DNA from 3 places in the Pseudoalteromonas sp. 0802 genome. Region 3 is predicted to be linked to each of the others. Evidence: predicted binding sites of a transcription regulator. Region 3 holds the regulator's gene; each other region holds the start of a gene.
The links. The regulator FliA, encoded in region 3, starts transcription of late flagellar genes. The targets are predictions, from matches to a motif close to CTAAAGNTNNNNNNNNNNNNGCCGATA.
Positions count from the first base shown of each region.

Region 1: a site for FliA is predicted at 3,452-3,478, ahead of pomA (flagellar motor protein PomA). Genes of this name have one in related genera too.
Region 2: a site for FliA is predicted at 928-954, ahead of HUS61_RS20080 (DUF5610 domain-containing protein). Genes of this name have one in related genera too.

Region 1 is NZ_JABVXE010000016.1:64,926-72,986, reverse strand. Features, by position in the region: gene HUS61_RS17385 (DNA topoisomerase III) at 1-1,021, opposite strand, end outside; gene HUS61_RS17380 (hypothetical protein) at 1,088-1,564, opposite strand; gene HUS61_RS17375 (flagellar motor protein MotB) at 1,694-2,617, opposite strand; gene pomA (flagellar motor protein PomA) at 2,621-3,388, opposite strand; gene xseB (exodeoxyribonuclease VII small subunit) at 3,661-3,903, shown strand; gene ispA ((2E,6E)-farnesyl diphosphate synthase) at 3,908-4,795, shown strand; gene dxs (1-deoxy-D-xylulose-5-phosphate synthase) at 4,885-6,747, shown strand; gene HUS61_RS17350 (LysR family transcriptional regulator) at 6,776-7,723, opposite strand; gene HUS61_RS17345 (MBL fold metallo-hydrolase) at 7,831-8,061, shown strand, end outside.
Region 2 is NZ_JABVXE010000029.1:15,477-23,537, reverse strand. Features, by position in the region: gene HUS61_RS20080 (DUF5610 domain-containing protein) at 1-898, opposite strand, end outside; gene trmA (tRNA (uridine(54)-C5)-methyltransferase TrmA) at 1,063-2,160, shown strand; gene HUS61_RS20070 (DUF523 domain-containing protein) at 2,163-2,615, opposite strand; gene HUS61_RS20065 (thiol:disulfide interchange protein DsbA/DsbL) at 2,677-3,315, opposite strand; gene HUS61_RS20060 (thiol:disulfide interchange protein DsbA/DsbL) at 3,333-3,956, opposite strand; gene HUS61_RS20055 (serine/threonine protein kinase) at 3,987-4,961, opposite strand; gene ccoG (cytochrome c oxidase accessory protein CcoG) at 5,027-6,457, opposite strand; gene HUS61_RS20045 (hypothetical protein) at 6,735-7,094, shown strand; gene HUS61_RS20040 (hypothetical protein) at 7,094-7,297, shown strand; gene HUS61_RS20035 (YecA family protein) at 7,294-7,908, opposite strand; gene HUS61_RS20030 (type II secretion system protein N) at 7,928-8,061, opposite strand, start outside.
Region 3 is NZ_JABVXE010000003.1:208,868-216,928, forward strand. Features, by position in the region: gene flhB (flagellar biosynthesis protein FlhB) at 1-172, shown strand, start outside; gene flhA (flagellar biosynthesis protein FlhA) at 404-2,515, shown strand; gene flhF (flagellar biosynthesis protein FlhF) at 2,536-4,017, shown strand; gene HUS61_RS08665 (MinD/ParA family protein) at 4,010-4,870, shown strand; gene HUS61_RS08670 (RNA polymerase sigma factor FliA) at 4,897-5,607, shown strand; gene cheY (chemotaxis response regulator CheY) at 5,648-6,031, shown strand; gene HUS61_RS08680 (protein phosphatase CheZ) at 6,049-6,816, shown strand; gene HUS61_RS08685 (chemotaxis protein CheA) at 6,832-8,061, shown strand, end outside.

The DNA of each region.
Region 1 (8,061 bases), on a different contig from region 3:
GATGCTCTTTTGGTAAAAAGCGGTTATCTGAACGAGGGTACGTAATTAACTTATGACGCTCATACAAGCTTTGACAGGTATCTAGCACCTTTTGTGCTGGCATTGAAAATGCCTTTGCCGCATCAATTTGCAAAGCCGACAAGTTATAAGGTAACGGCGCTTGTTGCTTTTTTTGCTTTTGTTCAAGCTCAACTATTTTAGCCGGTTGATTAGTTATGCGTGACACTACATTTTCAGCAAGCCCTCTATGCAATACTCGCCCTTCTTCATCTTGATAAGGTTCACATGCTTTACTTGGCTGCCACTTTGCAGAAAATACTTGCTGCTGCTGAGTTTCAAGATGAGCTAATACTTCATAAAAAGGTTTCGCTACAAAGTTAGCTATTTCATTATCACGATTTACAACTAGACCTAAAATAGGAGTTTGAACACGCCCAACAGATAACACATTACCAAACCCAGCTTTTTGCCCAGCAAGCGTATAAGCGCGAGTTAAATTCATGCCAAATAGCCAATCGGCACGTGAGCGAGCTAAAGCAGATACACTCAATGGAATAAAATCGCGATTCGACTTTAAATTATTCAGCGCTTTTTTAACTGCACTTAAGTTTAAGTCGCTGATCAAGAGTCGTTGAATTTGCTGTTTTTTGGCTTGGCTAAGTTTAACCTGTTCGATCACTTCATCAACCAATAGCTGGCCTTCGCGATCAGGATCGCCGGCATGAACAATTATATTTGCCTGCTTGATTAGCTTTTTTAATACAGTAAGTTGTTTACGCGTTTTTGATTTAGGTTTTAATTGCCATTGTTCAGGCACGATAGGTAAATGCTCAAACCGCCACTTTTTAAAACTTGCATCGTAGTCATCGGGTTCTGCTTGTTCAAGCAAATGACCAATACACCAAGAGACACAATCACCATTACCTAGCTCTATATAGCCATCATGCTTTTTTTGTGGTTTTGGCAGAGCATCTGCAATGGCTCGCGCCAAGGATGGTTTTTCGGCAATGTAAAGTTTCATAACGCAACACTAAATACTGTTTTTATAAACAGTAGTCTAGCACAGGATTTTTAACGAAGAAACGCCTTATGCTTGCTGGCTTCGTCGAGTAAAAAGGTAGATAAGTGGTAGGTAACAGACGACCACAGTACCAATATTGATTAGCGGTAGCAGGGTCTTGTACATGTAGGTGCTGTAAGACAAATCCCAAAGGTGGCGGTCAACTAAACGGAACAACTGTAAAATGGGCGCCATTATCACAACCAACTGCCCTAAAACACTTTGCCATAAGTAGACTTTATCTTTAATACCTAAGTAAGCAATGATTGCCATCCAAGCAATATCATTAAAAGCCCAGACTACATAGCGCCAGATATAGATATCATCAAACTCTCTTAAAGCAGAATAAATAAGAGTTCCATAAAGGAAAAAAGCAGCAGTAATGATAGAGAAATAAAAAGCGGGCCAATCTTTACGAAGGTAAAAAATAATAATAGCCGGGCTCAAAATGAACACCCAGCTATTGCTTAATATAACTCTAATTTCTACAAACCAATCAGGCAAAATGCAGTGCCTTAATCAGTTTTATCGTCATCACCGCCATCACCATTGCCTGGCATATAGCTATATTTATCAACTTTTTTCATTTTTATACTCCATTACATGTGTTAATGAAGTTTCACTTTAATTGATTTATTGCCTTACATCAATAGGGTCAGACTCGTGTGCTTTACCTTGCATAATAGAGATTTCAACACGGCGATTACGCTTGCGATCTTCATCGGTCACATTCGGTACAAGGGGCCTTGTTTCTGCGTGACCTACCACCATCATCCGAGATTTATCAAAACCTGGCGCTTTTTCCATTTCACTGGCAACTGCCACCGCACGTTTTGATGATAAATCCCAATTATTAGTATAAAGCTCATTCGATACTTGGAAGTCATCAGTGTGACCTGACACGGTTATTTCACCCGGCACATCTTTTAACAGCGTAGCAATATCACGAATAATAGGTTTAAATTTTGGCTGTAAAAAAGCACTACCTGATGGAAATGAGCCATTCTCACGAATACGAATAATAATTTGCTGGCCTAATGACTCAAGCTCAATTGCACCATCCATAATTTGCTGTTCTAATTGCTGGGCAATTTTCTTCACAAGTTCATTTGTTTGTTCTTGATCAGCTGCTGAAATTGACTGCTCCAACGCTTGTTGCTGAGCCGTACTTTGCGATTCACCACCACGTTTATTACCGCGCTGTTCTTGACGACCACCGGCAGAGCTTTCGTCGCCAGCCTGAAACTCAAGCATTTGTTGCGTCATTTCTACGGTTTGTTGTTGAATTGTCTCAATAGGAGTGGGTTCAGGTTTACCCGGAGTGAACTCCATGGCAATGACCGAGGTTCCTTTTGGAATATCTTTTACTTCAATTTTATTTTGTACACCGAAAGCAAACTTCATAGAGCCGGCAATTTGCTTAAACTTCAGTACGTCCATTTCTGAGAAGGCAAGCAAGAGTACAAAGAAACACATTAATAATGACATTAAATCTGCGAAGGTTCCCATCCAGGCGGGTAAACCTGGAGGTGGACATTTGCACTCTTGATCTGACATACCCTACTCCTCGGTATCAACTTTACGTTTTGATTCAGCTAAGTAGTTTTTCAAGATACCTTCAATTACTTTCGGGTTTTGACCATCTTGAATACCTAGTACCGCGTCGAGAATTAAACGTTGATTAAGCGCTTCCTCGTCTTTACGTAGCTCTAGTTTTACCTGAATTGGAATAGCAACAACGTTTGCTAAGAACGCACCATAGAGAGTAGTTAAAAGTGCAACCGCCATTGCAGGGCCGATTGCTTTTGGATCATCCATGTTTGATAACATAGCAACCAAACCGATTAGCGTACCGATCATACCCATCGCAGGGGCAATATCGGCAAGTGATTTAAATAACCCAGCCCCTATTTCATGACGGTTAGCAGTAAGAGAAATATCTTTTTGTAGGGTGGCACGAACAACATCAGCATCATGACCATCCACTAACATATCGACCCCTTTACGCATAAAACCGTTGGGGATTTCGGCTTCTTCTAATGCTAAGAAACCACCTTTACGTGCTGAGTCAGCTAATTCTACTGCTTTTTCAATTAACTCTTCTGGAGATTCGATTTTGAACATAAAGGCTTTTGCAGCGACTTTACCTATGCCCAAAAATTGCCCCATAGTGAAATTCGATAATACGATAAAAATCGAACCACCAAATACAATGACCACCGAAGGCGTGTTGTAAAACATTGCAACTTGGCCGTCACTACTTAACACCATCGACATAGCAATTAAGCCTATGGCACCAAGAATACCTATTATGGTTGCTAAATCCACATACCCCTCCAGAGGAACAATTACACGACACCCTCAGGTATCAAATTTTTATTATTAACTGCTTATCGGCAAGCAGTTGAAATACTTAAATCATTAAATGAATTAATTTTATTTTAATGTAAGATTTTTAAGCTACAAGTTTAAGCTGTATCTAAAACCGTAAAAATAGCATATTGAAAATGGATTATGCGTAAAAAAACACATCATTCTTTGACCTAGTTTAGCATTCCCCCTAAAATTGGCCTCACTTTCTAACAGCTATCGAGGCCACAATGGCAACAAAGAAACCAGAAAACTTAAGCTTTGAAGAAGCGCTGGATGAATTATCTCAAATTGTTGCACAAATGGAGCAAGGTGAATTGTCACTAGAACAATCGCTAAAACAATTTGAACGCGGCATTGCACTGGCGAATGCTTCGTCTGGTAAGTTACAGCAAGCCGAACAAAAGGTTGCCATTTTAATGGGTAACGATAGCCAAGCTCCTCTTAGCAATTTTGATTCAAACTTGGACTAATTAAGTGCAATTAAAAGAACAACTACAACGCGCTCGTGAAGACGTTGAAGCACATTTAAATCGCTATTTCGAACTACCACTTAATACCGAAAAAACCATCAAAGAAGCAACCCATTACGGTGTTTTAAATGGTGGTAAGCGCTTACGTCCATACCTTGTATACGCAACGGGTCGAATGATGGGCGCAGACAAGGCCGATCTTGATATTCTTGCTGCCGCTATTGAGTGTATTCATAGCTACTCTTTAGTCCATGATGACTTACCTGCCATGGATGATGATGACTTAAGACGTGGCCGCCCTACCTGTCATATTGTTTATGGCGAAGCGCAAGCCATACTCGCGGGCGATGCATTACAAACGCTGGCATTTGATTTAATTGCCAACCATCAATTTGCCGTTCCTGCGAGCCAGCAAGTTAAAATGATTGCCTCATTAAGCAAAGCCTCAGGTATTGAAGGTATGGTAGGTGGGCAAGCACTGGATATTGAAGCGACCGATAAAGAAATTACCGTTGCGCAGTTAGAGCGCATTCATCAGCTAAAAACGGGCGCCTTGCTTAATTGTGCTATTACACTCGGTGCATTGAGTGCAAAAAGCTGTGATGAACATACTCTCGCGCAATTAAACCTATTTGGCCAAGCAATAGGGCTAGCTTTTCAGGTACAAGACGATATCCTTGATGTAGAAGCTGATACTGAAACATTAGGTAAGCCACAAGGCTCAGATATTGCGGCTAATAAAGCAACTTACCCTGCTTTATTAGGTATGGCTGGTGCAAAGCAAAAAGCACAAGATTTACTAGCTCAAGCTCATCAAGCTCTTGAGGCAATTGATTACGACACCAGCGAACTGGCGAGCCTTGCTAGCTATATCGTTGAACGTAATTATTAATGCCTAAAAAAGAAAGACAAAATAACTAAAAAATCAGAGCGGCAATGGGCTATAATGCACTCTGGTTAGCGAAGGATGTATAAAAAATCATGACACTTGATAGTAGCAAGTATCCATTATTAAGTTTGGTTGACGAACCAGCACAGCTGCGTGATTTAGCGCAAGACAAGTTACCTGCGTTTAGTAAAGAGTTACGCGAATACCTACTTAATTCAGTTTCGCAAAGTAGTGGTCATCTAGCATCAGGTTTAGGCACTGTTGAACTAACCGTTGCGCTGCATTATGTTTATAACACTCCTGAAGATCGTTTAGTATGGGATGTGGGTCATCAAGCATACCCGCACAAAATCTTAACGGGTCGTCGTGACCAAATGCATACTATTCGTCAAAAAGACGGTTTGCACCCTTTCCCATTCCGTGAAGAAAGCCCTTACGATACATTTAGTGTTGGCCATTCGAGCACCTCTATTTCAGCAGCCTTGGGTATGGCCATTGCTGCTGAAAAAGAAGGTAAAGATCGTAAAACAGTTGCTGTTATTGGCGATGGTGCGATCACTGCTGGTATGGCATTTGAAGCGATGAACCACATGGGTGATGTTAACCCTAACGTGTTAATTATCTTAAACGATAATGAAATGTCGATTTCAGAAAACGTAGGTGCACTAAACAATCACTTTGCCCGTATTTTATCTGGTAGCTTCTACACCAATATTCGTGAAGGCAGTAAAAAGCTTCTTTCTGGTTTACCGCCAGTGAAAGAACTTGCCAGCCGAATGGAAGAACATTTAAAAGGTATGGTCATTCCGGGCACTTTCTTTGAAGAGTTAGGCCTTAATTACATCGGCCCAATTGATGGTCATGATGTTAATATGATGGTAGATACCTTACGTAATATGCGTAACCTTAAAGGCCCGCAATTACTACATATTAAAACGCAAAAAGGTAAAGGTTATAAGCCTGCCGAAGCGGATCCAATTGGTTACCACGGCGTACCAAAATTTGATCCGAGCATGTCAAAATTACCAAAATCTAAACCTGGCGCTGCCACATTCTCAAATGTGTTTGGTGACTGGTTATGCGATATGGCAGCTCAAGACGACAAGCTAATGGCAATTACCCCTGCCATGCGTGAAGGCTCAGGCATGGTACGTTTTTCTAAAGAGTACCCAGCGCAATACTTTGATGTAGCAATTGCCGAGCAACATGCTGTAACGCTTGCAGCTGGCCTTGCTTGTGAAGGCTTGAAGCCTGTTGTTGCTATTTATTCAAGCTTTTTACAACGTGCGTACGACCAACTTATCCACGATGTAGCATTACAAAACTTACCCGTTTTATTTGCTATTGACCGTGCCGGTATTGTTGGTGCTGATGGTGAAACTCACCAAGGTGCCTATGACTTAAGCTTTATGCGCTGTATTCCTAATATGATTATCATGGCGCCTAGCGACACTAACGAGTGCCGCCAAATGCTTTACACTGGCTACCAATGCAATCAACCAGTTGCTGTTCGTTACCCACGTGGTAGTGCCGGCACGTGTGAGGTTGAATCAACAATGAGCGCGATTGAAATCGGTAAAGCGCGTAGTATCAAACAAGGTAATAAAGTGGCCATCTTGTCGTTTGGTACGCTGTTAGAGAACGCCAAAGTAGCCGCTGATGAGCTTAACGCAACAGTCATTGATATGCGCTTTATCAAGCCTCTTGATACTGACGCTATCAGTAAATTACTCAGCAGCCATGATGTCATTGTTACCCTAGAAGACAATGCCATTGCTGGCGGTGCCGGTTCTGCTGTGAATGAATACTTAGCTGCAATCAAAGCCGATGTGACTATCTTAAACTTAGGTATTCCAGATGAGTTTATTAAGCATGGTACGCAAGATGAAATGCACGCCGAAATGGGCCTAGATGCAAATGGTATTTTAACTAGCATCAAAGAGTTCATGGCTTAAGCCAAACAGCATTCACTATAAAGGAGCCTTAAGGCTCCTTTTTGTTCTCTACCCCACTGGGAATAACTCCTAACTCGTGATCCCAAGGTGCTGCTGCATCTTTAAACTGCAATTTAAGAAATTCAACAAGTAACCTTAAAGACAAGGGTTGGTGATGACGGCTCAGGTAAATTGCATAAATACCGAGGGGTTCTGGCTGGAATTGGGGTAATATCCTAACGAGCTTGCCTGATTTAAGATGCTTTCCTACATAAAATGTAGGCAACATTCCTACTCCAGCCCCACTCAAAACAGCCCGTGTTATTACATTAGTTTCGTTACTTTCAAAGTACCTTTTTACTGGCACTTCTATAATATCTTCACCTTTAATGAAGCGATAGTTTTTGCGCGAACCAGAAAAATGAGCAACACATCTATGTTCACTTAATTCCTCTAAAGAAGTAGGCGCTCCATATTTTTCAAGGTATTCAGGCGCAGCACACATGACCGAATTACATAACGTTAAAGGAACAGCAATCATAGTTGGATCGAGTGTATTAGTAACTCTTACAGCTAAATCAATCCTATCCTCTACTAGATTAGATAATGTATGGCCAACAGATAAACTAATTTCTATTTCCGGATGTAGCTTTTGAAACTCAACTAAGGCAGAAACAAGGTATGCGTCCGCAAATGAGCCAGAAGTCGCAACCCTAAGAACACCTTTGGCTTTTTTCGTTTGTTCAATGACTAAGTTCTTTGCTTCAGCAACAGCCATAAGCATCTTACGACACGCTGGTAAAGTTGCAGTTCCAGCTTCCGTCAAACTTATCACGCGGGTAGTTCGATGCATTAATCGTGTACCGAACCATTGCTCTAATTCAGATAAGTAGCGACTTACCATTGCTGTTGACATATTTAGTTTAGCTGCAGCCTTTGTAAAGCTACCCTGCTCAGTTATTTCAATAAACACTTTTGCAGCTGTTATTCGATCCATTATCTCAAGTTGCGCAACAGTTAATTAACTAATATGCAGTTTATCAACAGATTAACGCTCTATACAATCGCACAAAATTAGGACAATAAAAACAAACGGAGACTATTATGTCTATAAAAAATAGCTTTACTAAATCAGTATTTCTATTCAGTTTATTATCTACAAGTTTAGCAGCAGTGAGTTCTGTTGCTGAAGCTCCTTCAACCGTTGGTGCTCACTATGTACCACAATCTAGTAGTAAAGTTCTTGCTCCAGGTGAAAAGGTCACAAATTTATTTAACTTAAATATGACAACACCTTATATCCTTCAGCGCATCACAGAGAATACTTATTGGTAT
Region 2 (8,061 bases), on a different contig from region 3:
GTTTATATTCTTCATACCCTTTGATAGCTGCTACTGTTTTGGTTTGTTTCAGATCCATCGTAAAGCCAACGAGTTGCTCGTTACCTAAGTTAAGCTCTTTAGCTTGTTCAAAGGCATCTTCTAATGAACCAGAGAAGAATGTTTCGCTAACGCTTTGTAAGTCTTTCATCAATTCATTGATAGCTTGCTGCTCTTGCTCATTTAAATCACCATTGACCGACATCGAGAATGATAAATCACGTGATTGCGAAGACTCACTGACAAAGGCTTCGTTGTCACCATTTTTGCTATAGCTGCTTGCAGACTTGCTTTCGTATGCATCAGCAAAGCTAATACTTACTTCGTCACCTTCAGCGGTGGTGAAAGTGTACTCTGCGTTATTACTTAAGCTGATGTATTGAGCTTGGCTTACTGAAACCGCATTAGGTTTAGGATTGAACAAGTCTTCTTCTAATTCATCAATACCTTTAAAGATACCTTCTTTAGACTTTTCGATACCCTCTTCGATGTCATCGTTAAGAATACCTGACTCTTTAAGCTCATCGTACGCATCGTCGATGCCCATTTGCACACCTTTACGTGCATCACCTAGCATGCCTTTGAGTTTTTCATCATCAGCACCATCAGCTTTTGCTTTACGAAGTGCACCGCCAACAAAGTCGAGTACGTTTTTCACGATCTCTTCAAAGTCGAACAAGGGTTTATCTTTTTTCTCTTCGGCTTTAGGTAAACCTAGTGCCTCAGCAAGTTTATCATCAAGAACTTTTGCCGCGAGCTCTCTGCCGCGTTGCTGATAACTATCTTGACGATTTTGAATGGTAGGCTGCTGCAGTGCCTGTTTACCATTGTATTTATTCACATTTGTATTAGGCATATAGCCTAGGTTGCCAATTTTCATGATCCGACTCCATGTTATGGTTAACTCATTATCGGCCAAAAACCACAAAACTTAAGTTTTTTGTATAAAAAAACGACACTAAAATAAATAACAAAACTAGACAAATCCTCAGCGCTCCCTACAATAGCGCCGTTATAAAGCTAAGAGATAAAAGGTAATCAGCCATGGCGGTTATAAAAATTGATACAACTCAATACGATGCACAATTGAGTGAGAAAGAGCAGCGCATCACCTCACAGTTTCGACGTTTTGGGGTCGAAAAATTAGAAGTGTTCGGCTCTGATCCTATTCATTACCGCCAACGTGCAGAGTTTCGTGTTTGGCATGAAGGTGAAGACCTGTTTCACATCATGTTTGATCAACAAACCAAAGAAAAGATCCGCGTAGATGAGTTTGACCCTGCAGCACCTTTAGTGGGTGAAGTGATGCAAGCGATGATCGAAAACTTAAAAGACAATGAAGTTCTGCGCCGTAAGCTGTTTCAAATCGATTACCTTTCAAGCTTAAGTGGCGAGATCCTTGTTAGCTTGTTGTATCACAAACAACTAGATGAGCAGTGGCTACAAGCAATTAAAGAGCTTAAAGCAAAACTGAGCACACAGTTTAAGATTGATTTTATTGGCCGTGCCCGTAAGCAAAAAGAAGTGATTGGTAATGACTATGTTATCGAGCGTTTAAACGTAAACGGTAAAGAGCTTATTTATCAACAAGTCGAAAATAGCTTTACGCAACCGAATGCTAAAGTAAACATCAAGATGCTAGAGTGGGCACAAGCCCTTTGCCAACCTCTCAGTAATGACTTACTGGAGTTATATTGTGGGAATGGTAACTTTTCGATTGCTCTTGCAGGCTCATTCGACCGCGTATTAGCCACTGAGATTTCAAAATCATCGGTTTACTCAGCGCAATACAATATCGCACAGAACAAGGTTGAGAACTTAGATATCATTCGTATGTCGAGTGAAGAGTTCACCCAAGCAATGAAAGGCGAACGTACTTTCTCTCGTTTAGATGGCATAGACCTGAAAAGCTATAACTGCCAAACAATCTTAGTGGATCCTCCACGTGCTGGCATGGACACACTAACTTGTGACCTAGTTGCGAACTACGACAATATTATTTATATCTCGTGTAACCCAGATACCTTAGAACGTGACCTTGATCACTTATGCAAAACCCATGAAGTAAAACGTTTTGCGATTTTTGATCAATTCCCTTACACCCACCACATCGAATCAGGTGTGTTTTTACAACGTAAATAAAATCAATCTGCCAGCGCAGCAAATAGCGCTGGCAACTGCTGCTCACTGTATACAGCTATATTATTGTCGGTTAACAGCTTTGCAGTTAATCCCATCCCTGAAATTTTCTTTCCTGAATGACTACCATCGTAAATAGTATTGCGACCACATGATGGGCTTGATTCTTTTAACAGCGCATAGCGAATGCCCTGCTTTTTGCAAAGCTTAAGTGCTTGTTCTGCGCCATAAGCAAACTGCACTGTGACATCTTGCGCATCTTTGGTAAGTACTCTACCCGCTTTGATTTCGGCAGGCGGCCTTGGTGTAGGTAAGCCCCCAGCTACTTCAGGGCAGAATGCAACGAGCCTTCCTTGCTGTTTAAGGGCTTCTAAACCAGGATGGAGTAAATTTTGCGATTGCCCGTCATAACGAACAGGATTTCCTAACAAACAGCTTGAAACTAATAGTTTTTGCATTTGCTTTACCAATAAAAAAGCTCCGCAAACGGAGCTTTGTATTAAATTCAACTAACTAAGCTTATTTATCAGCTAGGTAGTTAATTAAGTCTGCCATGCTCTTCGCATCGCTAATACCTGAATCCGCACCTAGGATTACACGGTATTTACCATTAACAATAAAAGTTGGAACGCCTTTTAAAGCACCTTTTTGTTGGTAATATTCTTGGTCGCGTTTCATCTTAGACGCCATAGTACGTACAGAGAAGCTATTGTAGTACTTATCAAAATCTTCAGCCGATACACCTTGTGCTACGAAGATGTCTTTCATGTCTGCCAGTTCATTAATACGTGCACGCTTAGTGTGAATATGATCAAACACAGCTGCAACTAACTTATCGCTATTTGGTAATACCGTTGCAGTTGCATAACCCTGTGCTAAAACAGTTTGGATTTCAGGGTCGCGAGGGCCAACAAAATTTACGTGGCTCTTTTTAAACTTAACACCCTCTTTAAGCATCGTTTTAAGATCAGCAACGATAGGCTCAAATGTATTACAGTGCGGGCAATAGAATGAGAAGAACTCTTTTACTTCTGGCTTTTTAGAAGCGCGCGCATCAATCGTTTCATAATGCTTACCTTCTTCATATTGCGCTGCTGAGGCATTTGCCGCTAAACCTAGCGTGGCAGCCATTAATACAGCTTTTACTAACTTGATCATTACTTCTTACTCCAAAATTATTGTTTTAATAAAAATTCGACTAACTCATCAAGCATCTGCTGGCTCTTGATGGTGTTTAAATTAATTTTATATTTATCATTGACGATAAAAGTTGGTACACCAGTTAGGGCGCCCATATCTGAATATTTTTGCTGCTTATCTTGCATCGCTTTTTCAGCACTAATCACTGGCATACTTGCAATTTCAGCATCAAACACATCGTTGCTAATACCATTGGTCGCAAGTAATGCTTTCACGTCTTTTATATCTTTTAGTAAAGCGCGCTGTCTGTGGATGCTATTAAAGATTTGATCAGCAACTTGCTCACCTTTGCCATGTTGCTTAGCAATTAAGTAGGCATAGCTTAAGTTACTTTGTGTTTGCTTAGATACACCACCTAAAAAGTTAACATGGCTTTTTATAAATTCAGCCCCTTCAGGAAGACTTGCCGTTAATGCTTTTGCGACCGGTTCAAACTGAAAGCAGTGTGGACAATAAAACGAAAAAAACTCGGTTACTTGAGGTGTTGCACTTTTCTTAACTTTTAATACTTCGTATTGATTGCCTGCTTCAAAATCAGCTGCAAAGGCAGCAAATGGTAAACATAAAATGAGTAGACTTAACTTTAATTTTTTAAACATTGTTTTCTCGTCTTTCTTTACTTTAAAAATTTATGGTAATAATTTTAATGGTGCTTCCTGTAGCGCTGCAAGCTGTTCTTTTAGCGCTAGTATTTGCTGCTCCCAGTATTTGTCTTCAGCAAACCATGAAAAGTTCCGTGGGAACGCAGGATCATCCCATCTTTTTGCCAACCACCCCATGTAATGCACCATTCGCATCGCTCTGAGTGGTTCAATCAACTTTAATTGGCTGTGATCAAAGTCGCAAAATTCTTCATAAGCAGCCACTAAGGTGTCTAACTGTAACAGTTGGTTGTTACGATCGCCACTGAGCATCATCCAAAGATCTTGAATTGCAGGCCCTTGTCGGCTGTCATCTAAATCAACAAACATTAACGCATCACCAGACCACAATATATTACCGGCATGGCAATCGCCGTGCAGACGGATGGTTTCAACATTTTTATACTGCTCTGTGGTTTCTTTAATCACCAAATCTAAAATAGTATAAAAGGCGTTCTCTAATGCCATTGGCACCAAGTTACTTGCTTGTAACTGAACTTTAGCTGTCTGAAGGTATTCTTCGCAGCTGATTACAGGCCTATGTTCAAATGGCTTTGCCTTAGCTACTTGGTGCATTCGCCCAATTAAGCGGCCAAGTACATCGAGTTGATCTAAATTATCGACTTCAAAAATGCGCCCTCCCACACTTGGGAATAACGCAAACAAATAACCATTATGCTCAAACAAGCTTTGCCCTTCGATAATTACAGGCGCAACAACCGGCACTTCAGCTTCAGCAAGTTCAAATGCAAACGCATGCTCTTCTAAGATTTGCGCCTTACTCCAGCGCTCTGGTCGGTAAAACTTAACAACATAACGATTACCATCTTCTGCTTTAAATTGATATACACGGTTCTCGTAGCTATTTAAGGCCAGCAGTCCCGATTCAGCATAAACACTGATACTTTCAACTGCATCTAAAATTGAATCGGGTGTGAGGTCAACAAAACTAAATTTACTCATAATGTCTCATCATATAAAAAAAGCGGGAAAATCCCGCTTTTTATTCATTCGCTCAGTGTACTTAATTATCGCGCCTTAAAGAAGTTACTCGGCTGCGAAATCTGCACATCTGGCTCACCATCGACAGAAAGTACGAACTCAAACTTCGTCATGGGCTTTTTCAAATCATAAGGATCAACAACTAATGACAGTGGCACATTATAAGATTCACCAGAAGGTACTGTGAATGTTTGTTTGCCGATGTACTCAAAGTTATCGAGTCCTTCAACACGAATGTTAAAGGTTTGCTCATGCTGTGCTTTGTTAATTACTTTTAGTGTATAGGTGTTTTCGACTAAACCATTAAAGTCAACACGATATAGCTGATTACGGTCACGAATAATATCGAGTTCCATCGGTTTGCGCATCGCAATATTCGCTACTAGCGCCCCTGATAGCACGACTAAGATAACTAAATAGCCAATTAACTTAGGGCGCAGTGCATGTGTTTTGTTGTCTGGCGTTTCTAAGTTACGCTCTGTGGTGTAGGAAATGAGCCCACGTGGGTAATTCATTTTATCCATCACCCCATCACACGCATCGATACATGCACCACAGTTAATGCACTCGTATTGTAAGCCGTTACGAATATCGATCCCCGTTGGGCAGACCTGCACACATAAGTTACAGTCGATACAATCACCTAAGCCGAGCTCTTTTGGATCTTGCTTACGTGAACGAGGACCACGGCTTTCACCACGTGCTTCGTCATAGCTCACGGTAAAAGTATCTTTATCGAACATAGCTGACTGAAAGCGAGAATAAGGGCAAATGTGTAAGCACATAATCTCGCGCATCCAACCGGCATTACCATAGGTACACACAGCAAATACGGCTAGACAAATATACGAATACGCGGTTGCATCAAGGGTAAACAGATCAGGCAGTAGCTGACGGATTGGCGTAAAGTAACCAACAAAAGTAAATGCGGTATAAAGCGAGAATAACCACCAGCTGCCGTGTTTAGCACTTTTGCGCCAAAACTTATCAAAGTCCATTGGGCGTTGATCTAGCTTCTTACGCTGATTTGCACTACCTTCGAATTTTTCTTCAAACCAAATAAAAATGAAGGTCCAAACGGTTTGCGGGCATGTATAACCACACCAGACCCGACCATAAAAGGTCGTTACTAAGAACAACGCAAACGCTGCCAACATTAATATGAAGGCTAAGATAGTCAGATCTTGTGGCCAGAGCGTTAAACCAAAAATGTTAAACTTTTGCCCCACCAAATCAAACAACACAGCTTGTTGGCCTTTGAAGTTAATCCAAGGTAGTAGCATAAATGCAAGCATGCCGACAAAACCAATCCGTTGTCTCAACAGTTGGTGTAAACCCGTTACAGCTCGGACATAAATACGGTTACGTGGATTAAATCTATCATCGAGGGAAGCGTTTTCCGGTTTCTGGATTTTTACTTCCGTTGGGATATTTTTAACCTTAATCTGTTTATCCATTAAAATTCCTCAACGCCACTAGGAAATAATACTCAAACATATGTTTGCAGTAAGAGATTCTCTGTGCCAATAAGCAAATCAGAATACATCTCATTACGTTCAAAGATTTCTGAAACTTTAAATCTATAGAGCATTATACTCAATCTATAGAAAATTTCAGGGATTGATCGAAAATACGACGTTTTAATTATTTAAACTTATCTGCTTGCTTTTAAAACGACCATTTTATTAAACTTGCACCTATACCGTATTTATTTAGATCAAAGATTATTGTGCTATGAAAAAATTTCTTATTTTAGTGCTTATTATTTTAGCACTTTTCACGATTGATCATCCTTTGATCAAAGAGCCAAGAGAAAGGTTGCTAGGTGAAGGCGTTAGCCTTATTTCAGACGCCAGTAAAGTCAACCGAAGTCCTGCGGCAAATATGGCTAAGAATAATATTAAGTCACAGCTGAATTTATCTAATTCAGAGCTTGAGTATATTGAAGAGACATTTACCACTGACGATAAACTACAAGTTTTTCACTTACACTACTGCCGTGAAAAAGATATTAACTTATATTTTTATGGCGAACGCTTAAACCGCGTATGCAGTATTGTCTCGAACGCACTTGAAGAAAGGCTAAACAAGTAATGGACTTTTCAGCTTTAAACAAAAAAACCAGCGACTCGTTTGCCAAACAACGCAATATGCTAAAAAAGCTGGGCAAAGGGCAAACCTTATACTGTGAAGTATGTAAAGGCGCCCTTACCTTAAATTTGAAGACTGATCAGCCAGGTAAAGGCGTTGTAAGCTGTGCCAAAGGTTGCACAGACATCCTATTGGAGCTGGGTTAGTTCCAGCCCTCATCATTATATAGCTGGCTATTTACAGCAACGACTTCAATTAGCTCAGCAAAGCCAGCGGCGAATTCATTCATAACTTCATACTGCTGCTGGCATAATTGTCCTTCAGATAGACCATTATCAGTTGCAAGGCCTGCAATTTCACTCGTTTCAAGGGTAAAAAAGCCTAAGCTTTGCAGTGCACTAGCCAACGCCTCTTTAAGCTCATCCGCTAACTGTGGCGCGCTTAATAGCTTGTTAACGTAGCCTTGTGCACCATGCATAAAGCCTTGGCTCCAATGCTGACATTCTTGAATGTCTAAGTATTGCTGCCCTTGAGAGCTCAGCTGTAGGCTCACAGGTAATGTAAAACCCGTTTCGAATACTTGTTCGCTGATCTGTTGATACAAGGCCATAAATGCAAACAGCACTTGCTCATCCATTTGCCCATCAGAGCCAGGTGCAACCTCTTCTAACCACTGGTGAACATCAAGCGGCTCAGGAGCACAGATCACCGCAAATAAGTAGCCTTGCGTTTGTGCCAAGCTAAGTGCGTCTTGATGCTGCGCTAAAAACTGACTTAAAAGCTCACTTTGCTGCTTTGAAAACTCAGGTAATTGCATACTGTTCAATTAATCCAATTTAAAAGTTAAGCGGATAACGGCCTTCGTTATCAGGACGACCAAGAAACTTAGCTGCATCATGCACTTCTTTTGGTAAGCTTGCTTCAGGTTTAATATAACCAGCAACTTTAAAATCAAGATTCGCTTTTAATA
Region 3 (8,061 bases):
TGCGCTGTATCACACCACCGATGTGGGCAATCAAATACCCGATCAGCTATTCACTGCCGTTGCGCAAGTGCTAGCTTATGTTTTCCAGTTAAAACGCTTCCAAAAAGGGCGCGGTAAACGTCCTGTACCACTCAATAAAAAGCTCCCAATACCCGATGCTTACAAATATTAGTAATACCAATCCGCAATAATACTATAATCATTTTGAGGGATTAAACCTGTCGCTATCTGCGTTAAAAATTTCTGATTTAGAACAACTAAATAACGAAATTTTTGCCTTGCTATCAACGAGGTTTTATTGCCTCAAAATTGCTCACTTTATTAAGCGAATTGGTATAAATTTATAACTTGGAATAGTTATTGCAAATTCCGTGTAGTGTCAATTTTTTGAAATTGTTGAATTATGGAATTTAAAGCGGTATTACAACAACTTAACAGAGATAAAAAAGAGTATGCGAAGGGTATCGGCACGCCGTTAATGGTACTTGCTGCGCTGGGCATGGTGATTTTACCCCTGCCGCCATTTCTTTTAGATATTCTATTTTCGTTTAATATCGCGTTAGCACTGGTGGTGTTACTAGTTACTGTTTACACCATGAAACCACTTGAATTTGGTATGTTCCCTGCGGTTCTACTAATTGCAACCATCATGCGCTTAGCACTGAATGTCGCCAGTACCCGTGTGGTATTGCTAGAAGGTCATAACGGTGGAGATGCAGCCGGTAAAGTTATCGAGGCCTTTGGCTCGGTGGTTATCGGCGGTAACTATGCAGTTGGTTTAGTGGTCTTCTTAATTTTAATCATTATTAACTTTGTGGTTATCACCAAAGGTGCTGGCCGTATTTCTGAAGTATCAGCTCGCTTTACTCTTGATGCAATGCCAGGTAAACAAATGGCGATTGATGCTGACTTAAACGCCGGTTTCATCAGTGCAGAACAAGCCCGAGAACGTCGTGAAGAAGTTACTCGTGAAGCCGATTTCTATGGTTCAATGGATGGTGCAAGTAAGTTCGTAAAAGGCGATGCGATAGCGGGTATCGTTATTCTCGTGATTAATATCGTTGGTGGTTTATTTGTTGGTATGATCCAACATGATTTATCGTTCAGCCGTGCGATGGAAGTGTACACCTTGCTAACCATTGGTGATGGTCTAGTTGCACAGCTTCCTTCACTATTACTGTCAATCGGTACCGCAATCGTTGTTACCCGTCAAAATGAATCGCACAATATGGGCGATCAAGTTAAGACACAGCTAGGTAACGAAAAATCACTTTATATCGCATCAGGTATCTTGATTATCATGGGTATTGTGCCGGGTATGCCGCACATCGCATTTTTAAGCTTAGGTGCATTACTCGGTTACCTTGCTTATTTCACACAGCAACAAAAAGCCAAAGCAGAAGCCGAAAAAGCAGAGCAAGAGGCAAATGGTGGTGCACCAGGTACAGGTGTTGCCAACAAACAAGAACAAAAAGAACTGGGTTGGGATGACGTTCAGCAAGTTGATGTTATTGGTTTAGAAGTGGGTTATCGCTTAATTCCACTTGTTGACCAATCTCAAGGTGGTGAACTGTTAAATCGTATTAAAGGTGTGCGTAAAAAACTGTCTCAGGAACTTGGCTTCTTGGTGCCTCCTGTGCACATTCGCGATAACTTAGAGCTCGACCCTAACGCTTACAGAATTACTATGATGGGTGTTTCAAGCGGTGAGGGTGAGCTTAAGCATGGTGATGAGTTAGCGATTAATCCAGGCCAAGTATTTGGTCCAATCAAAGGAGTTGCCACAAAAGACCCTGCATTTGGATTAGATGCGGTTTGGATCAAACCTGATCAAAAAGATGAAGCACAATCACTTGGCTATACCGTGGTTGATTCTGCAACTGTGGTTGCAACTCATATCAGCCAGTTACTTACTAACAGTGCTGCTTTACTACTTGGTCATGAAGAAGTTCAAAACTTACTAGATATGTTAGCGAAGAGTCATCCACGTCTTGTTGAAGGACTGGTTCCTGACGTATTACCACTTACTACTATCGTAAAAGTGCTACAAAACTTACTCAATGAAGGGGTGGCAATTCGCGATATGCGCTCGATTGTTCAAACCCTTGTTGAGTATGGCCCACGTAGCCAAGACCCAGATGTACTAACGGCTGCAGTGCGAATTTCACTGCGCAGACTAATCGTTCAAGACGCTGTTGGTATGTCTTCTGAGATCCCTGTCATAACCTTGGCGCCTGAGTTGGAACAGATGTTGCATCAGTCACTTCAGAATGCAGGTGACGAAGGTGCCGGAATAGAGCCAAGCCTTGCAGAGCGACTTCAACAATCATTGAATGAAGCGCATCAAAACCAAGAAATGGCCGGTGAACCTTCGATACTGTTAACGTCAGGAATGTTAAGAACTGTGTTATCTCGCTTCGTTAAGTACACCATCCCAGGTTTAAGGGTGATGTCTTACCAAGAGGTACCAGACGAAAGACAGATTAAGATTGTCAGCTCAGTAGGCCAACAATAGGATAGTAAAGGGGTTGAACCATGAAAATTAAACGTTTTTTTGCTAAAGATATGCGCACAGCACTGAAAGAAGTGAAAGATGAACTAGGTGTTGATGCGGTTATTATGTCGAACAAAAAGCTTGCTAACGGCGTTGAAATCGTTGCAGCTGTTGATTACGACAAGGCAGCCCCGAAAGCCGAAGCTAAACCAGCCGTGGCACAATCAGCACCTGCTCCAGAGCATAACTTTGTTAAACCTGAGCCAATGCGTGCTAAACCTGAGCCGCAAGCGAAAGTTGCTGATAGCCTACAAGCGTTACTTGAGCGTCAAGCCCCACGCCCTCGTTCGCCAGAGCTTGCGTCAATGTTTAGTCAATCTGGTATTGATACGAGTGAACACTATCAACCAAAAGAGCCAAGCTTTGAGCAGCAACAGCCTGAATATAAGCAAGCTCCTCGTTATCAACAGCAAGCAGCACCTCGTGTACAAACTCAAGCACATAGCTTAGGTTTTGATGACGACTTAGATTCTGGTTTTGATGATTTAGATTCACCAGCCGAGCACAAAAACTCAGCACCTGCGAATCAATCAGAAATGACGACCATGCGCGAAGAAATGAATGCGATTCGTCAATTACTTGAACACCAAGTATCTGGCCTAATGCAACAAGATATGGCGCGCCGCGATCCGACTCGTGCATGTATGATTGACCGCTTAGCAGGTATGGGCATTGAACGTGATGTTGCTGAGCAAATGGCGTGTTTCATTCCTGACGATGTATCACGTCAACAAGCGTGGCAAGCACTTCTGCAAATGGTTGAAAACCAAATGCATACAACGAATAACGAAATCCTGCGTCAAGGTGGTGTATTCGCATTAGTGGGTCCAACAGGCGTTGGTAAAACAACCACAGTTGCAAAATTAGCTGCACTGGGTGCACAAAAATATGGTGCTGATAAAGTGGCGTTGATCACCACTGATACCTACAGAATTGGTGCCTACGAACAATTGGCTACTTATGGTCGAATTATTGGCTGTGGTGTTAAGCAGGTAAAAGATGCGAATGAATTAGCTGAAGTGTTATACCATTTACGTAATAAGCGTCTAGTATTAATAGACACAGCGGGTATGAGCCAACGTGATTTACGTTTAACTGAGCAGTTAAATACCCTAATGCGTAATCAGCGTGTTGATATTCGTAGTTATTTAGTATTAAGTGCTACAGCACAGATAAATGTGTTGCAAGAAACCGTAAGACACTTTAAAAAGGTTCACCTAAGTGGCTGTATCTTCACTAAATTGGATGAATCTTTAAGTTTAGGTGAGATTATTAGCATAGCGATTCAAAATCGCCTGCCAATAGGGTATCTTACTAACGGTCAGCGCGTTCCTGAGGATATTCGCGTAGCGAATGCTGAAAAACTAGTGAAAAAAGCTGAACAATTGTATTTAAAACGAGCAAAAGCACAACATTCAAGACGTCAAGCAGTAGCGTCGAACACAGTAGGGATGTATGATTAACACAGTATTAGATCAAGCAAGCGGCCTGCGCAAAATGAATCAAAATAATAATAGTGGCGTTAAAGTTATCGCTGTTACTGGCGGTAAAGGTGGAGTGGGTAAAACCAACGTTTCACTCAATACCGCAATCGCATTAGGTCAGCAAGGAAATCGTGTATTAGTATTAGATGCCGATTTAGGTTTGGCAAACTGTGACGTAATGCTTGGCCTTCGTGTTGAACGTAATTTATCTCATGTTTTGTCAGGCGAGTGTGAGCTTGACGAAATTCTTGTTGAAGGCCCTGCGGGCATCAAAATTGTACCAGCGACGTCTGGTTCACAAAGTATGGTTGAATTAACGCCATCTGAGCATGCAGGCCTTATTCGCGCTTTTAGCGAGTTAAACACCGAGTTTGATATATTAATTGTTGATACCGCCGCAGGTATTTCTGACATGGTATTAAGCTTTTCTCGTGCAGCCCAAGACGTTGTTGTGGTTGTATGCGATGAACCTACCTCAATTACTGATGCTTACGCACTTATTAAAGTGCTTAGCCGTGAGCATGGCGTATATAAATTTAAAATTGTTGCCAATATGGTGCGCAGTTTGCGTGAAGGGCAAGAATTATTTGCTAAACTTTCAAAAGTAACGGATCGTTTTTTAGATGTTTCAATGGAGTTGGTAGCAACCATTCCTTATGACGAGAACATGCGTAAATCTACGCGACGTCAAAAGGTGATTGTTGAATTATTCCCGAACTCTCCGGCAGCGGTGGCGTTTAAAACATTAGCAACAAAAGCAGTTAAGTGGCCGATCCCTAATCAACCGTCTGGCCATTTAGAATTTTTTATTGAAAAACTAGTAAACGGCTAACTATGACAACATCGGTGAATAAAGCGATGGGATATCAATCAGCACAGAATTTAAATGCGATTGTCGAAAAACATGCCTCTTTAGTCAAAAAAGTGGCATGCCATCTAATTGCTCGTTTACCTGCCAGTGTGCAACTCGATGATTTAATTCAATCAGGCATGATAGGCCTAATTGAAGCGTCAAAAAACTTTGATGCTAGCAAAGGTGCTAGTTTCGAAACCTTCGCTGGAATTCGTATTCGTGGTGCGATGTTAGACGAAATTCGTAGAGGTGACTGGGCGCCACGCTCTGTTCACCGAAATGCCCGCCTTGTGGCTGAAACCATTTCCGAATTAGAAAGCTCTTTAAATCGTGAGCCCAAAGATACTGAAGTCGCTGAAAAACTTGATATTACGCTAGATGAGTACCATCATATTCTACATGATGTAAATTCGAGTAAAGTATTAGGTATTGAAGATTTAGGTGTAGATGAAGACGTTATCACACCAGTAGGTCAGGATTTAGGACTAGACAAACCGTTTAATAACGTTAAAAATGAGCGGTTTAACCAGTCTCTATTAACGGCTATCCAATCGTTACCAGAAAGAGATGCTCTCGTTTTGTCTTTGTACTACAACGACGAAATGAACTTAAAAGAAATAGGACACATACTCGATGTTAGCGAGTCGCGTGTGAGTCAAATACATGGTCAGGCGATGATTAAGCTCAAAGCAAAAATCAATGACTGGATTAATTAGTAGTAAGTAAATAAAGGTTCAAACCTCACCGGAGGATGTTTTGGATAAAAACATGAAAATTCTTGTTGTTGATGATTTTTCTACAATGAGACGTATCATTAAAAATCTATTAAGGGATTTAGGTTTTACCAATGTGCAGGAAGCTGACGACGGTTCAACAGCATTGCCAATGCTACAAAATCAAGAATTTGATTTTGTTGTAACAGATTGGAACATGCCTGGTATGCAAGGTATTGATTTGTTACGTGCAATTCGTGCTGATGATAGCCTTAAGCATATTCCTGTTTTAATGGTGACAGCTGAAGCGAAAAAAGAACAAATTGTTGCTGCTGCTCAAGCAGGTGTAAATGGCTATATCGTTAAACCATTCACTGCTGCGACACTTAAGACCAAATTGGAAAAAGTGTTTGAACGTCTAGGTTAATCTAAGGGGAGAGGCTTATGTCAGCACTTGCTGCGCCTCAAATAAGTTTAGAGCAAGCTCGTCAACTTGTTGAGTATCTTGAAAATGGTGAACAAGAAAAAGCGGATAAGCTCATTCTTGACGCTGCATCAAAAGAACAATCAGAGTTGTTTGCTGAAGTCGGCAAATTGACGCGTCAGCTTCATGAAGCATTAAAAAACTTTGACCTAGATACTCGTCTCACTGATTTAACTACCGAAGCGATCCCAGACGCTAAGCAGCGCTTAAATTATGTTATGAAAATGACAGAAAGCGCCGCCAATAAAACCATGGATGCGGTTGAAGCAAGTTTACCAATAGCGCAACAACTTGCTGATGAAATTGCCGCAATCAAACCTACGTGGGATCGTTTAATGAACCGAGAAATTGAACTCGGTGAATTTAAATCGTTATGTCATAGCTTAGATAAGTTCATGAATAACTCGCATACCAAAACCGATGAGCTCCAAGGTTTGATGACTAATGTGCTGATGGCGCAGGATTATCAGGATTTAACCGGACAAGTTATTCGCCGTGTTATTGAGTTGGTGCGAGAGGTAGAAGACAGTTTAATTAATCTCTTAACTGTGTTTGGCAGTCAAGAAGATGGTCATCAACAACAAGAAAAACAGGCCATAGAAAAAGCACCTGCAACAAGTGACACACTAGCAGGTCCTGAAGGGCCAATTATTGATAAAGAGTCTCGCGATGATGTTGTCTCAGGACAAGATGAAGTCGATGATCTATTATCAAGTCTGGGCTTCTAAGAGGAGAGTAGCTGCATGAGCTTTGAAGTCGATGAAGATATATTACAGGATTTCCTTGTTGAAGCAGGAGAAATCTTAGAGCTTTTGTCAGAGCAATTAGTCGAGCTTGAAAACAACCCAGAAGACAAAGATCTATTAAACGCCATTTTTAGAGGCTTCCATACTGTTAAAGGTGGTGCAGGCTTCTTAAGTATGACTGAACTTGTAGATGCGTGTCATGGTGCAGAGAATGTTTTCGATTTATTACGCCAAGGTCTGCGCAGTGTAACACCAGAACTAATGGACGTAATTTTACAGGCTCTCGACACTATCAACGAAATGTTCGCTACGATTCAAAATCGCGAACAGCCAGAGCCTGCAGACCCAGCCCTATTAGAAGTCCTTCATAAATTAAGTCAGCCACCGACTGCAGAAGAGCTTGCAGGTGAAGATTTATCTGTAGCAGACGATGTTGCAGTTGCACCTGAAGAACCCGCAGTTGAAGAGCCAGTTGTTGATACGCCTGAAGTCACAGCAGAAACAACAACAGACAACATCGATGAAGATGACCCATTTGCGTTCGATATGTTATTTGATGGCGGCGGTCTTGCAGATAGCAGCGCTGAGTCACAAAATATTGACGAAATCACCGAAGACGAATTTGAAAGCCTACTAGATGAACTTCATGGTAAAGGCCAAGGCCCAGCAGCACCTGCTGCAGATACTGTAAGCAATGACAGTGACGATATTACCGATGATGAATTTGACAGCTTATTAGACGAACTGCATGGCGTTGGTAACTTTGGTGAAGTAAAACAAGATACTCCTGCTCAGCCTGAAGCTACAAAGCCTGCACAGGCTGCTCCTCAGGCGTCTGCAGCAGAACCTTCAAGCAATGACTCAGACGATGAAATTAGCGATGACGAGTTTGAAGCACTGCTTGATGAATTACATGGTAAAGGTACTGCTCCTCAGTCTTTAGAAACGACTGCGCCAGAAAAAGCGCCTGAACCACCAAAAGCAGAACCTGCAAAACCAGCACAGCCTGCAGTATCAAAACCGGCACCTGCGCCTAAACCTGCTGCCGCAGCGCCTAAACCGGCTCCAGCACCTGCAAAAGCACCAGAAAAATCGCCTGCTGCTTCTGCTGCACCGAAAAAAGCGCCACCACCACAGGCAGAAACAACGGTACGTGTTGATACTAAACGTCTCGATGAAATCATGAACATGGTGGGTGAGCTGGTATTGGTCCGAAACCGCTTAGTG